3 regions of the Bacillus sp. AFS031507 genome follow, and region 2 is predicted to be linked to each of the others. Evidence: riboswitches for the same ligand, from Rfam matches in the RefSeq annotation. Region 2 holds a riboswitch; each other region holds the start of a gene.

Region 1 (5,288 bases), on a different contig from region 2:
CAAACCGGGTCGACGATGAAGTGGATATCATCTTCGGCGGCCATAATCATGCCTATATGAACGCAACGATTGACAATAAACTAGTTGTTCAATCCTATTCCTATGGAACTGCTTTCTCTGATGTTGATCTTGAGATAGATCCTAAAACAAAGGATATTGTCTCAAAAAGAGCTGAGATTGTAACTACCTTTCAAGAAGGAATCGAGCCCGATCCGGAAATAAAGAAAATGATAGAAGGCTATGAATCAAAAATAGAACCGATTGTTAATCGAGTTGTTGGCTCTTCATCTGAAAGTCTGACGGCAAAGCAAAATGAAAATGGTGAGTCAGTGCTTGGCGATTTCATTGCGGATGCACAAAGGAAAGCGTTGAATACCGAATTAGCCTTTATGAATCCTGGCGGTATTCGAGCCGATATTGACCCTGGCGATATCACTTGGGGAGAAATTTACACAGTTCAGCCCTTTAATAATGATCTTGTCAAAATGTCGATGACGGGACAGCAAATCCGTGAATTGCTCAACCAGCAGTGGGGGGCAACAAAAACGAACATGCTGCAGATTTCTGGCTTAAGCTATACTTGGGATCCAAATAAACCAGCAGGGCAAAGGGTAGTGAGCACCAAGCTTCCAGATGGCACGGAAATGGATCCTAATAAATCCTATTCTGTGACAGCGAATATTTTTCTTTCTGGAGGCGGAGATGGATTTACTGTATTTACTCAAGCTAAAAACAAAGAAGTCGGACCCGTTGACCTTGATGCATTAGTTAACTTCAGTAAAGCCCAGCCAAAACCGTTCACTTATGGCATTCAAAATAGAATACAAAGGGTTCAGTGACAAACTTGGTGTTTTAAAAAATGGGTGTCAGGCACTAATTAGTGCCTGACACCCATTTTTGTTTCCCTATTGTAATGCATCTATTACTAACTCTTTTGCCGGCAGGAAGTCTCCGCCAGTGTCCAAGTAGCGAACGGTTACTTTATCTCCTTCTTTTAAGTAGATAGCTAGCGGGACTCTTTCCGAAGAGATGATAAAGTTTTGGCGATTGTCTAATAAAAAAGAAACAATGGTGAAATCTTCTCTTTGTTCTTTATAGACTCTCACCACTGTTCCGCTGATTTGCTTTTCATCCGCTTTAGAACTGCCGTCTACAGTGCCCTTGCCTCTTTGTAGGGCTGTTTTATATTGTTTTAGGGCCTCATTTGGAGTATTGGCGTACACAGAAATTTCTGGATTAGCTGCAGAGACGATAAAGTAATTTTGCAGAAAACCGTTCGAATCCAATACAGACGTTAACCAGCTTGCTTCTCCGTAAAAATTGTAAAGAATCGGCATTTGCCCATGCCATTTCTTTTCAATAAATTTCTTCTCAATGATCTGTAAGGCACCCTGTGAATCCATATAAGATTGCTCTGGATTTCCGGTATAGTAAGTTGCTTTTCCCGTCCTTGAGTTAGTTAACGAGTAACCAAGCATAGAATCTACGCCTTCTTTAGGACTTGTGAAATCAGTAAAATAATACATCTTTCCATTTTCATCAAAGATCGGACTTACATTTGACTCAGTTCCTTCATCAGATGGGAGTTTCACGTCAGATTTTCCGAATTTACTATTCCAAAATCCATGGACGAGGTTCCCATAATAGCTGTTTTGCAGACTAACTGCCTCAGGTGAGACCGCGCCATCAATAAATTCGGGGACATTTGAAATATGATAATCTTTCATTGCGCCACTCTTAGAATCAACTACGACTAGCCCTTTGGCCGTAAATCCATTTCGGGCTGAAATAAATTCACCATAAGTACGGATGTAAAAAGGTTTTCCTTCTTCGTTAATTTCTAATTGAACATCTCCGTAGAAAATCTTCTTGGGATATTGCATGCGAATATGCCGCTCGATTTGTCTATTAAAATAAGAGGAAGGGGTATAAACCATTTCGGCCTTAATAAATTTTGGATTAGCGCTAGAATCCGTTGCACTTAATGAAAAGTAACCAGGAGTTCTTTCACCTTTCCACCATTTAAAAAATCCAGAAAATTCAACGGGAGCAATATATACATAATCACCGTTCAGTTTTTGAATCTGAAGATTTCCAAGCTCAAAGTAGCTTGTGTTCGGTACTTGCCCAAAAGCCTTTTTCATTTTGTTACGTGCAAACTGCGGTGGAACGCTAGCTGGTGTTTCCTTCTCATCAAAGGTCTGAATCTCTACCTTTGCATCCATCTTTGCTACTTGATATTTTTCATCGGCATTAAAAATGAAGGCGGTTAAGAAATAAATTCCTAGACCTAGACTTGCTAGAAAGAGAAGTCCTTTAATCTTTCTTTCTGTGCCTTTGGCAAGAACTGCTCCGCCTACAGTTAGGAAGATTGCTAACGGCCATAAAGAAGTGAAGTTTCTATCAAAATTACTAAAATAAAAGAATGAAAACACTGGAAGCATAAGAAAAACCATAACAGCAATGAAGACGCCGATTTTTTGTTTTTTATCAACTTTTTTATTTGCCTCTTCATGTTTAAAAATGGGTATTAAAACAAGTGCTGAAGCTATTCCAATGATCATCGTAAATAGAAAAATGTTCCCCATAAAATTGCCCCTTTTCACCTTGGACTTTCTTAATATACGGAAACTAAACCAGATAGGTTTCATTTTTATTTAATAATAGACTTGAATTATTTTGGTGACTATACTATTATTTAAATTAATTGATTCACTATATATTGTTTCAATAAATAATAATCAAACTATATATTGTGTTAGCCTTAAGAGACGATGCCATTGTGGCTTAATAGGGAATCTGGTGTAAATCCAGAACTGCCCCCGCAACTGTAAATGCTGACGAAATGAGCAAACCACTGTATAAGAAATGTCTAATATATTAGGCAATTATATGGGAAGGGTTCAAAGTAGGATGAAGCATGAGTCAGGAGACCTGTCTTTCTTAAGTTGTTTCAACTTCTTCGGGGATTGAGAAGATGAACGGTGGCGACAGGAGGCATTGGATACTTTTATTTTAGTCCTTTTGTAGTGTTATCGTTTCATCCGCTCAATTCCCCTTGAGCGGATTTTTTTATTATAGGGGGAAATGAAATGGTAACAAAGGAGCTTCAAGTTGATTTCAATTATGTTTTAGAATCTATTAATCAAGTTACAGAAAAATATCAGATGGATACAACTGAGCTTAAAAACCGTATAAGCGAACTGGAAGTAACAGAGGTGGAAGCAAACCAACAAGCTTTAGTCTATGCAATAAATCAAGTTGCAATGGACCAACCGAATTGGACATTTGTCGCTGCCCGTTTATATCTGAATGAATTATATGGAAAATCTGCAAAAAGTCGATGCTATAATCGTTCTTTAAAATATGGAGACTTTTATAGATTAATAAAAGAATTGACTGATAAAGGTATATATTCTAATGATCTCCTAAGTTTATATAGTAAAGATGAAATCGATCAACTAGCAAAAGAGATAAATCCAGATAAAGATTTATTATTTAATTACATAGGGTTATTTTTACTAGCGGATCGTTATCTTGCTCAAGATCATAATAGAAACGTATATGAACTCCCGCAGGAGCGGTTCATGGTTATTGCCATGACGATTATGAAGGATGAAAAGGAGTCCATCCGCTTACAGCTTGTAAAGGAAGCATATTGGGCACTAAGTAATTTATTTATGACAGTTGCTACCCCTACTTTAGCGAATGCGGGCAAAAGCTTTGGGCAGCTTTCCTCCTGCTTTATTGATACAGTAGACGATTCCCTTGATAGCATTTATTTAAATAATTGGGATATTGCTCGGCTAAGTAAGGATGGCGGAGGTATTGGGATCTATTATGGTAAAATTCGTGCCCTAGGTTCCGATATTAAGAAATTTAAAGGAAACTCCTCTGGAATTGTACCATGGATTAAATTGCTAAATAATACAGCTGTCAGTGTCGATCAGTTAGGTCAACGGCAAGGTGCCATTGCTGTTTATCTAGATTTGTTTCATAAAGATATCATGAACGGATTTCTCGATTTGAAAACCAATAATGGAGATGAACGTCGTAAAGCCCATGACATTTTCACGGGTGTCACCATACCAGACCTATTTATGAAAAAATTAGAAGAGAAAGATGAGGATGGAAGAAGTATCGGGCAGTGGCATACATTTTGTCCCCATCAAGTAAAACAATTTATGGGCTGGAAGGATGAAAAAGGGAACCTTCTCGGACTTGAGGATTTTTATGATGAAACGGATGTTAAATACTTTACCGAGAAATATGAAGAGGCCGCAGGTAACCAGCTTCTTCCTCGTAAAACCTACCGTGCAATGGATATTATGACACGAATAATGGTTGCTCAATTAGAAACAGGAACACCATACATGTTCTATCGTGATGAAGTAAACAGGCAAAATCCAAATAAGCATGTATTAGGCAAGGGCCGTACAACTATTTTCTGCAGTAACCTATGTACAGAAATTGCTCAAAATATGTCAGCTACGACCATAGTTAACGAATACCAAAATGAAGATGGCAATCTCGTGATTGTTCGTAAACCAGGTGATTTCGTTGTTTGTAATTTATCTTCTATTAATTTGGCAAAAGCAGTTCCTGCAGATGTTTTAGAGCGTTTAATTAGGATCCAAGTAAGAATGCTCGATAACGTGATTGATTTAAATACAATCTCAGTTGGACAGGCTCAACTAACAAATACAAAGTACAGAGCCGTGGGTCTTGGTACATTTGGCTGGCACCACCTTTTAGCACTTAAAGGTATATATTGGGAATCTGAAAAGGCTGTTACGTATGCGGATCGCTTGTATGAAGATATCGCCTTTTATACCATTCGTTCTTCAATGGAACTAGCCAAGGAGAAAGGGTCTTATAGTCTATTTAAAGATTCAGAATGGCATACTGGGAGCTATTTTGATCGGAAAAATTACCAAACGAAAAGATGGATTGAACTAAAAAGGGATGTCGTAAATCATGGTATTCGAAATGGTTGGTTAATGGCTATCGCTCCCAACTCATCAACAGCCAAAATAGGAGGTTCCACTGATGGAATAGATCCGATCTATTCTGTTGAATATGCAGAGGAAAAGAAGAATTTTAAATTTAAAGTTACCGCACCTGATTTAAACCATATAACGTACGACTTTTATCGCCGGTCCAGACATGAATTAGATCAAGTGTGGAGTATTAAACAGAATGCGGCACGAGGGCGTCACATTGATCAAGGCATTAGCTTTAATTTATATGTTAGGCACGATATAAAAGCAAAGGACTTGCTCAACCTG
Region 2 (5,288 bases):
ATCCATTTCTCTCACTCCTGTATTTAAAATGATTGTTCTGGTGTGACGGTTGGTGTGGAACCAATCCTTTTATCTAATTCTGCGATGACATCAATAAAATTAGCATAGACGGTGACATAATTCAGTTTCGGGCGGCCAATAAGGATGACCTCAATCCCCAGTTCCTTGGCCGCTTCCACCTTTTCATCGACCGATCCGACTTTCCCGCTCTCTTTCGTCACCATTAAGGTCACGCCATATTGCTTATATAGGGCTTTGTCGAACTCTTTTGAAAATGGTCCCTGGATCGCAACAATATTTTTCTGCAGCAGCCCTAGCTGCTCACATTTTTCCATATTATCCACACGAGGAAGCATCCTGGCGATCAAGCGGATGTCCGGGTTTCCTAATAGTTTTTCTGTGAAAATTTGAAGCGTCTTGCTGCCAGTCGTCAGCATCACCACGCCTTTTTTGGCCAATGCAAGCTCCGCTGCTTCCTGGTAGCTTTCGACCACTATCATGTTGTCATATTGAAAAGTTTGTGACTCCCGTTCATACCGGATATAGGGGATTCCCGCCGTTTGGGCCGCCTTGATTGCGTTTTTCGAAGCTTCTTCCGCAAATGGATGACTTGCATCGACAACCGCTAGAATCCCTTTTGTTTCAATCAACCCCACCATGTCTTCATCCGTTAATCTTCCTACTTGAACAGGTATCCCTGACTCCCTTAATTCAACCGCTGCATTTTCTGTGACAACGGAGGCCAAGAGATCGAAGCCCTCCTTTTTTATTTCTAAAGCAAGGGCTCGTGCATCACTTGTACCGGCTAATACGAAAATCATCCTCTATCTCCTGCCTTTTGCTCTGCATGTTCGTGATCATGGTGATGGTCATGGGCATGGTCGTGATGGTGATGGTCATGGCCGTGATGATCATGGTCATGATCATGGTGGTGGTGATGATCGATATGTTCCATCACATTGAGACGGTATTGGCAGGTATCGCAGTTCATCTTCACCTCATCACGGAGGGCTTCTTCCACCCGATCGATTAAAATCGTCTGTAATTTTGGATGATAACCAAAATAGTCAGCCAACTGAAATTCAACCGTGGAATATTGATTTTGAATAGGAACCATCATATCTTCTAACCGTTTAATCAGGATACCGGTGAATAGAAAGTAAGGCAGGATTACCACTTTTTTTGCTCCAAGCTTAATACAGCGCTCAATCCCTTCGTTCACAAGGGGATTGGTCACCCCCATAAAGGCAGGTTCGACGATTTTATAGTTTGTTTTTTCCCATAGTAATCTAGCAATTTTATATAAATCGCTATTCGCATCGGGATCGCTTCCGCCCCGTCCTAACAAAAGGACAGCCGTATCGTCTTCGATGGATTCTAAATTCTCGCCAATTTCCATTAATCTCGTTTTTAGAATTTCAAATGTTTCCTCATGAACTCCGATTGGCCGGCCATAAGTAAATTGAACAAGTGGATATTTATTCTTCGCCTCATCAATCGCTGCTGGAATATGAATTTTGGAGTGTCCTGCCTGTAAGAGCATGATTGGAATCACGACAATATGGTCGGCCCCTTTTTCCACACACAGATCGATTCCTTGATTAACGGTTGGTCGTTCAAATTCTAAAAAGCACGTCTCCACCAGGAAAGAATCGTCCCAAGTCTTTCTCATCTCACGGATGAACTCGCGAACCTGCTGATTTCCCTCTTGATCTCTGCTCCCATGCCCCACAAATAAAATTGCTTTCAAAATATTTCCTCCCCTTTGTTTGTAAATGCCTAACCTGCCAATTGACCGCTAGACGTCTCCCCTTTACTCCCCGCAAACAGCCGCTTCGATTTTAAGGTTTGGTGTGATATCCTGGTACACAAAACCTTGAACCTCTTTGACCCGTTTAAAAAATTTATAGAAACGTTCATTTGGATAGCCCTTTTGTTTGTACTCTTGAACAATCCCCTCTATGACCCCGACAATTTGGTCCGGTGCGATTCCTTCCTCTACGATTTGGCCGGGATGTGCCGATCTTCCGGCTACCTTTGCCCCTAGAAATAAATCAAACGCTCCTTTTCGGTAAACAATGCCAATATCCTCTTTTACAGCTCCGTAGCAGGCCATACCGCAGCCATTTACACCCAGTTTTAATTCCTTAGGAAGTTCCATTCCGCCAAGCTTTTCATGTAGTTCCTCTGCATATGGAATGGAATCCTTCTTTTCTCCGTCACAAAAATCACAGGCTTTTACGGTTAATACGTCGCCAACAGGAGCAATCAAAAAGTTAGCCGCCGTTAGTTTTTCAACAATCTCATCAGGCTTAGAGGTTAAAATTTGCAGCTTCATAAAATGGTCTTGTGTGTATTCCATGACACCTTCTTCTCCGACAAGTTGGGAAAGAATGACCATCTGATTCGCGGTAAATTTTTTATTGGCGACACCAGGGCTGACCGCTACCTCCAAAATAGATTGAAAGTCTTGCTTCACCAATAAACCTTTGGTTAGGCCATCGTTCTCACCAAGGATCATTTGCAAGGCTTCCTCAGCCAGCTCTCTTGGCGACTCTTTCACTGAGGTTGGGGTGACTAGTTTTTTGTTCACCGGTGTTACTTCTTCCGTTTGCTCCAGTGCCCATGGTTCGGCTTCCTTTTGCAAACGCTGATGCGGTTTCAACGGCTGTATTGCCTGATTTAATGTATACTTCCGCTGATAACCGCGCGGAGTGATGATCAAGCCGTCGTAGAAAAATGTGGAGGAGTTTCCAATTAAAACGGTGGTTAACATACCAATTTCATGTTCGAGCATCTCTTTTAAATTGGTTAAGACGATCTTTTGACTATCACGGTAAGCACTCTTTACCAATCCTACAGGGGTTTCTGGTGAGCGATATTTTAGTAGAATTTTTTGAGCTTCCATGATCTGCCGTGTTCTTCTCCCGCTTTTTGGATTATATAAAGCAATCACAAAATCAGCTTGAGCGGCCGCTTCGATTCGTTTCTCGATTATGCTCCAAGGTGTCAAATGGTCACTTAAGCTGATCGTACAGGCATCATGCATGACCGGCGCGCCTAATAAAGCAGCACAGGAGTTGATGGCAGAAATACCAGGGACCACCTCCACTTCTACCCCTGAGTCTTTTTTCCAGCCTTTTTCGATTAGCACTTCGTAAACCAGTCCTGCCATTCCATATACACCGGCATCACCGCTCGAAATGACGGCTACCGTGTAACCGAGTTCGGCCTGTTTCACTGCCTCCTGGGCCCGGCTCACTTCTTCTGTCATTCCTGTGCTGATGATTTGTTTTCCAGCTATTAATCCCTTGATTAAATCAACGTAGGTTTTGTAGCCGATGATGATATCACTTTCTTCGATGGCTTCTTTTGCCCGTCCGGTGATATGTTTTTCATCACCAGGGCCAAAACCAATAACCAATAATTTGCCTTTCACACTATTACGCCACCTTCCAAAATTTCAAACTAGAATCCAGCTACTATCCGCTGTTAAATCTTTTCTTTAACAGCTTTTTGTACTCCTGCAATGCATTCCGACCCTTCTGGCTGTATGAATCCTTCTTCGGAATATTGATAAATCGCATGCTCCTGAGGGCAATGACCTTCCGCCAGATGACGCTTTACAATCGTAGTTCCCACTTCTGGGGTTACGTTTTTATACCAAGTTCCTGACGGATAGACGATGGCAACAGGTGCATCCTTACATCTCCCATTGCATCTTGTTCTTGTTGTATGTATCAGTGAATCTAAGTTTAAATTGGTGATTTCATTCCGAATTGCTTGTGTCGCTTCCTCCCCACCCTTTCTCATACAGCTGCTGCCGTTGCAAATGAAAACATGGTGTTTCGTCCCTTGTAAATTCCAAGTAGTCATGTCACACTCTCCTTTTCGTTTTTTACGTAAAAAAAGCACCCCTATGGACATAGGGGTGCAGAATATATACACACAAAAAAATAGCTGTGTATGTTCAGCACTTCTACCTATGTTCCCGTAGGTTGATTGAAGTTATTAGGTAAAGGCAGGTCTCCTGACTTAGGTTCATCATCCATTGCGTCTTCCCGAATTCCTTCAGTGACATCTGCAATAAACTCCCCATACAGTGGCGGGTACCGTGACGGATTTAATCCGTACTTCCCTATTAAGCACATATTCGTGCACCTATCCTAATCTATTCAATTGTTAAAAAGGCTTGTTCCTTCTAAAGCTAAACTATGAGAATTAAAAATGATTTAGAATCATCAAAACGAAAAAATCCGTTCAACATTAGTTGAACGGATAAAACGTCAGCACAAAGAAAGTTAATAAATAATCCTTTTTGTCCAAACGTTCCATCTTCTCAACCCCCGAAGAAATCGAAACATTAAAAGTTAAGACAGGTCTCCTGACTTGTGTTTCTTCCTACTTTAGACCCTTCCCGAATCGTCAATAAATAAACGGTCCAGTGGTTTGTCTATTTCGTCCACACTTACAGTTGCGGGGACAGTTCTGGCCTTTCACCAGATTCCCTATTAAGCCCTAAGGCATCTTAACTAATTGTTAACAAATTCATATGTAATTTTAAGAGATAATAATTATACTAGTCTAACAAATAGAATATTTCAAGTGCTTTTTTTATTCCCTTATATTATTTTCGGGGATCGGCATAGCTATCGGATTGGTGGATACCTACAACAACTTCTTTATCCCCATTCCCTATTTAAATGCCCTATTAGTTATTATTAATCTTGGTGAAAGGAATCGGTAAATGATGAAAGAAAACCTAATTATGACTTTATCAATCGACACCTTTTAACAAATATGATTGATAATATAGATGTGGTAATTCCCTACCTTAAATTTCCAATCGAGTGATGAATGAGGTTCGGAAACTTCAACCTCAGCTGATCGGAAGTAGAGTATTCCTATGGCACGATAAAACGATGGTTTAAAATAAAAAAGTTTATATACCGTTCTTGTTACAAAAGGGTGTCCCTATTTTTAAGGACACCCTAGCTAATTTTGGATTAACAATTATTCCATTAGACCTCTTATGTTAAGTAAAAAAAATTTGGTTCATTTCTATTATAAAAAGGTCCAATTGTTACATCTCCCCACCAAAGGTGGCCACCGTCTGTCTATCAGGAACAAACGCCTGACCATTCCATTTCAATACAGTTTGTACATATCCCAGACTGTCCGCATTATACCTGCCAGCTATCCTTTGATACGCTTCGAGTTCATATCTATTATCCCTGTTAAAATCAATCGGGTATAAACCAGACAAGGGATTCACCCACCCATTAATA
Region 3 (5,288 bases), on a different contig from region 2:
ACCACGCATGTGGAGTGTGTGGCGCAACTCATCTTAAAAGAAGGCAACTAACCTTTTGATGTGACCCCCAAAAGTTAGAGCCTTATACTAAGCAGCTATTTGGCTGGTGTGGATACGGTATTGAACCGGACTCATGCCTGCCAATTTTTGCTTTATACGCTTGTTATTATAATAATTGATATATTCTTCGATTCTCTTTTTTAATTCCTCAAATGGGCACAGTGCTTCTCCGTAATACATTTCCTGTTTCAGTAACCCAAAAAAGTTCTCCATAGGTGAATTATCTAAACAGTTTCCTTTCCGCGACATACTCTGGCACACCTTGTTTTTCTTTAGTGTTTTTACCCATTTATTATGTTGATAATGCCAGCCTTGATCAGAATGTACAGTGGTTCTAAACTTAGAATCCTTTACTATTTCAAGAGCTTCCTTCAGAGGGCTGAGCGCTAATTCTATGGTTGGGCGCATACCTATCCCATACGAAAGAATTTCACCGTTGAACATATCCATAATAGGACTCAGATACAGTTTTACACCGTCTGAACACTTAAATTCTGTGATATCTGTTGTTAATTTTTGATGACACACCTTTGTGTGGAAACGACGATTTATACGGTTCTTGACAACTGTTCCTGTAGTTCCTTTGTAAGAACTGTATTTACGTGATTTTCTACTAAACTTCTCCACTTTAATTCCGAGATTATTCATGATGCGTCGCACCTTTTTATGATTCACTTCATTACCACGGTTTTTCAATTCCAGTTGGATACGACGATATCCATAATTTCCGTTATTTTCATCAAAAATGGATTGAATACATTCTTCAAGTTCGTGATCTGGATTTTCCTTCTTCATCCCTTTTATATGATAATGGTACGAAGATTCAGGAATACCAACTCTCTCTAAAACATCTTTTAGTTTGAAGGTTTCTTTGAGTTCGAATGATAGCGCTGCTTGTGCTTTTCGAGGTAGCCTTCCGGATCCATCTGAAAAGCTCGCAACTTTTTTAGGTATTCTACTTCTAAACGCAAAAGTTCGTTTTCTCTCTCCAATTTTTGTTCGTACGTCATTTCTTTTTCTTCTGCAATTTTTTTATTTCTTTTGTTCTTATTATTATCAGACATGGATGGCCGTCCTTTCGGTCTATCCAGGGCCTCAGGACCACCCTCCAAAAAAGCTTTCTTCCATGAAGCTATCATAGAAGGGTTGGTTAGTCCAAATTGAAGGGCGGTATCTGCCTCTGAAGAACCTGTTCTTTTCATAAAGCTTAAAACATCTAGCTTAAATTGAACAGAATAAGTTTCCTTGTTCTTCTTTCTCATTAACCCTTTCTCCCCAAATTTTTCGTAAACTTTTACCCATCTCAAAATGCGTGTAAAGTCTTTCATATCATACTTCTGTGCTAATAATCTATATCCCAATTTACCTTCTAGATACTCTTTTACTAGCATTAACTTAAATCCTTCACTATATTTAGCCACTCAAAAACACCCCAAAAATTAGATTTCACTCTAACTTTTGGGGTGCAGTACACTTTGGATGTTGCCTTTTAAAGGTCTTTAATGATTTACTAATATGTTCACATAATTGTAGAAAAGCTTTTGAAAAGACTAAATTTATATGAATTCTAATGTGATATTATTTTATCTGAGGAGGTAGCAAAATGGAAACATGACAATAAAATAATTACTTTTTCAATTTTTGGCGTTTCTGTCCACCATCATTTTCCCCATCAAAACAATGATTTAATGAAAACCTTGAAGAATAAATCCAACTTTGAAATTATGCAAACGTTTATGAACAACCTCCTTATTGAATCTTCACATTTTTCTACTTTAACACCCATTTCTTCCATGTTATTTCAAGAAAAATTGTTTAATAAAAAAATAGACCTGAAAGGATAGGTAAACCATGTAAGCATATTATCATTAAAAGTTTCCTAAGACTAATTATTTCTGGTAAGTAAATTTATATCTGAAGGAGGATAATTAATGGGTCACGATATATCAGGACACAATAAAGCAGGAAAAGAAATTGCTTATGCTCGTTTTAGCATGGGGAATTATAATGCTACCATACTGTATAATTTACTTGATGCAAATAATTACTATGCAGGAGTTAGTGGATCAGGCGACAGTTCTACCTTCTCGATACAACAAATTGAAAAGGCTATGAATGCCTACAAGCAATTTTATAAAAATGGTGATTCTCTGTCAGAAAGTGATTTCTTAACTTGGGATCAAAAACAAATCCTGAATTTTATACAGAATTGTTTAGCAACAGCAAAAATAGAAGGGAGTGTAAGAGTGTATTTTGGCTAATGTTTTAAGACTGTTTGCTAAATTCTTCAATTTCGCTCCGTATCCATATAACTCTATAGTAGTAATTACCTTCATATGTAACAATTTGCATTCCATCTAACCATTCTAAGGTGTCTAGCCATAATAAATATTTTTTTACAATAAGTAAAAATATTTAATCTTTATAAAAATTGAATATATTCCAACAATTATCCTATAATAAAGAGGAAATATATTAGGCTTTGGCTCAAATTGAAAAGTTGGCTTCATCCTTAGTTTTGCTAACATAAGATAATGCATCATAACCCCAAGATATACATAAGTACTAACTTGCTAGAAGCGAATATAATTACTTTTTTAATTAGGAGGCAATCATGGGAAGATTAGTTCATTTCGAAATTCATGTCAATGACATGGAACGGGCAAAGAAGTTTTATGGAGAGGTATTCGGATGGTCATTTCAAGATTGGAGTGAGTATGCAGGAATGCCTTACTTTGGAGCAGTGACTGGCGATGAGAATGAACTTGGGATCAATGGTGCTTTGATGCAGCGGCAAAGTGCTCCACCGGAAGCAAACCAAGCTTTGAATGCATTTGCTTGTACAATGGGAGTGGAAAATTACGATGTAACGGAAGCTAAAATTATTGAGAATGGCGGCAAGGTCGCAATGGCCAAATATGCCCTGCCTGGAATGGCGTGGCAGGGATACTATATTGATACCGAAGGCAATATATTCGGAATTCATCAACCCGATGCGAATGCAAAATAGAATCCTAAGGTGAGTGAGAGAACTCTCATCATACTGACTACTTTTCAGAAAATTATGTACTTCATATTATTAATATGCTATAGTTAGTGAAAATTACATATCGTGTAAGAATTGGTGCCAAGCTAAGGCTTGGCTTAAAAGGGAAGAACGGTGTAATTCCGTCGCTGTCCCGCAACTGTAAATCGGAGTGAATCACAAATACCACTGTCTTAGGATGGGAAGGTGTGAGGAGCAATGATGATAAGCCAGGAGACCTGCCAATTTCCAGTACACACCAAATACCTACGTGGAAATAGGTGGTGACATTCTTTTGTACGACAAACGAGTTATGAGTAGCTATGTTTATGCATATTTTTTTAGCAAAACTTAAACTTGATTGTAGAGCCATTTCCATTTTGTGGAGATGGCTTTTTTGTTGTATAGGAGATTATCAAATCATTTATTTTGGATAACGTGAACTAGTTCTCTGAATCCAGCTCCAGCGCCCAACTGCTAGTGGACTTCGCTCTCCGCCCTACGATAGGTCAAGCACGAATGCGCTACGCTCTCCGTGTTTCCTTTATCTCAGTTGGAGCGCTCCAGTCCATACGCAGCTAAACGGGCGCTTGCGCCTTTGTTCTACTTGGGAATATGTAAATTTAAATAAGGAGGAATGAAATATGAATTTAGTTAGTACTGCCATTGGTTACCCGTACATTGGTGATAATCGGGAGTGGAAACGTTGTATAGAATCTTTTTGGAAGGGTGCGATATCAGAGGAGCAATTTATTTTCGAGATGAAAACGAATCGTTTGAATAATTTGAAGCGCCAGCAATCATTAGACTTAGAGTTACTAACAGTTGGGGATTTTACCCTTTATGACCGTATGCTTGACCATGCGGCAATGTTCGGTATGGTTCCAAATCGTTATAAGTGGACAGGTGATGAAGTCGATCTAACCACTTATTACGAAATGGCCCGTGGGGCAAGCCATGTTGTGGCTTGTGAGATGACAAAGTGGTTTAACACCAACTATCACTACATCGTGCCCGAGTATGAAGGCAAGTCATTACAATTAACGAAGAACTACATTTTAGATTATTTTGTAGAAGCCAAAGAGGAATTAGGTCTTATTACAAAGCCTACAATGATCGGTCCTTTTACTTTTGTTAGCTTAGCGAAAGGATACGATGCTAAATCGAAAGCATTGTTTATTTTAAAACTCTTACCGTTATATGCTCAAGTATTGCAGCAACTTGTAGATGCTGGGGCAAAGTGGATTCAAGTGGAAGAACCAGCACTAACCCTTTCACTAACAGCAGATGATGTAAAACTAGTGCAAGAAATTTACAAACAGTTAGCAGAAGAAGTACCGGCTGCACAAATCATGTTGCAAACCTATTTTGAAGGACTATCAGCGTATGAAGAGCTGTCTCAATTACCTGTTGCAGGGATTGGTCTTGATTTCATTCATGGTTCCGAAGAGAATATGGCTTCACTTCGAAAAAACGGGTTCCCACAAGACAAAGTATTAGGAATTGGTATCGTAAATGGACGGGATATTTGGCGGGCAAATTTGGCTGAAAAAGCATTCAATACAAAAGCTGTTTTATTATTAAGCGGTGTAAAAGAAGCTTGGATTCAGTCTTCATGTAGTTTACAGCATGTACCTGTGACGACGAAGGCAGAAACAAAGCTGGATGCCATACTGACAAATGCTTTGTCATTTGCCGATGAGAAAATAATTGAGTTATCACATATCGCATCTTACGTACGTGACGAGGCTTGGACAGGAAATAAGAGCGTTTCACAAAGTATGATAGCAACTGAAGCATTAGTACAGCATAAGGCAAGGAAAAATGCACGTGTGAAAGAGCTAGTATTACAAGTAACACAAGAGGATTTTGCTCGTTCAATGACGTTTAAAGAACGTCAGCCTTTGCAGAAAAAGGCATTAGATTTACCAGATTATCCAACCACAACCATTGGCAGCTTCCCTCAGTCAGTTCAAGTAAAACGGACACGTACAGCATGGCGTAAAAAGGAAATTACAGACGCTGAGTATGCAGCGTTTCTAAAAAATGAAACAGCTCGTTGGATTCAAATTCAAGAAGAAATAGGATTGGATGTTTTAGTGCATGGTGAATTTGAGCGGACGGATATGGTTGAGTACTTTGGAGAAAAGCTAGAAGGTTTTGCCTTTACAGAAAAAGCGTGGGTTGTATCCTATGGTTCACG

Evidence for each region. A riboswitch is a leader RNA that binds a small molecule or an ion and turns the genes downstream of it on or off. The one in region 2 is predicted to bind cobalamin.
Region 1: linked by a shared signal. The riboswitch ahead of COE25_RS22335 (ribonucleoside-diphosphate reductase subunit alpha) and the one ahead of COE25_RS06720 ((2Fe-2S) ferredoxin domain-containing protein) in region 2 are both predicted to bind cobalamin.
Region 3: linked by a shared signal. The riboswitch ahead of metE (5-methyltetrahydropteroyltriglutamate--homocysteine S-methyltransferase) and the one ahead of COE25_RS06720 ((2Fe-2S) ferredoxin domain-containing protein) in region 2 are both predicted to bind cobalamin.

The regions. Positions count from the first base shown of each region.
Region 1 covers NZ_NUOW01000025.1:202,311-207,598, forward strand. The annotation lists gene COE25_RS22325 (bifunctional metallophosphatase/5'-nucleotidase) at 1-839, shown strand, start outside; gene COE25_RS22330 (hypothetical protein) at 906-2,588, opposite strand; cobalamin riboswitch at 2,755-2,956, shown strand; gene COE25_RS22335 (ribonucleoside-diphosphate reductase subunit alpha) at 3,093-5,288, shown strand, end outside.
Region 2 covers NZ_NUOW01000004.1:13,075-18,362, forward strand. The annotation lists gene COE25_RS06700 (precorrin-8X methylmutase) at 1-6, opposite strand, end outside; gene cobK (precorrin-6A reductase) at 24-821, opposite strand; gene COE25_RS06710 (sirohydrochlorin chelatase) at 818-1,750, opposite strand; gene cobJ (precorrin-3B C(17)-methyltransferase) at 1,814-3,439, opposite strand; gene COE25_RS06720 ((2Fe-2S) ferredoxin domain-containing protein) at 3,493-3,876, opposite strand; cobalamin riboswitch at 4,004-4,180, opposite strand; cobalamin riboswitch at 4,358-4,546, opposite strand; gene COE25_RS06725 (VCBS repeat-containing protein) at 5,084-5,288, opposite strand, start outside.
Region 3 covers NZ_NUOW01000036.1:108,989-114,276, reverse strand. The annotation lists gene rlmD (23S rRNA (uracil(1939)-C(5))-methyltransferase RlmD) at 1-51, shown strand, start outside; gene COE25_RS25740 (IS3 family transposase) at 88-1,014, opposite strand; gene COE25_RS25735 (helix-turn-helix domain-containing protein) at 915-1,481, opposite strand; gene COE25_RS25730 (hypothetical protein) at 1,992-2,321, shown strand; gene COE25_RS25725 (VOC family protein) at 2,675-3,070, shown strand; cobalamin riboswitch at 3,166-3,346, shown strand; gene metE (5-methyltetrahydropteroyltriglutamate--homocysteine S-methyltransferase) at 3,730-5,288, shown strand, end outside.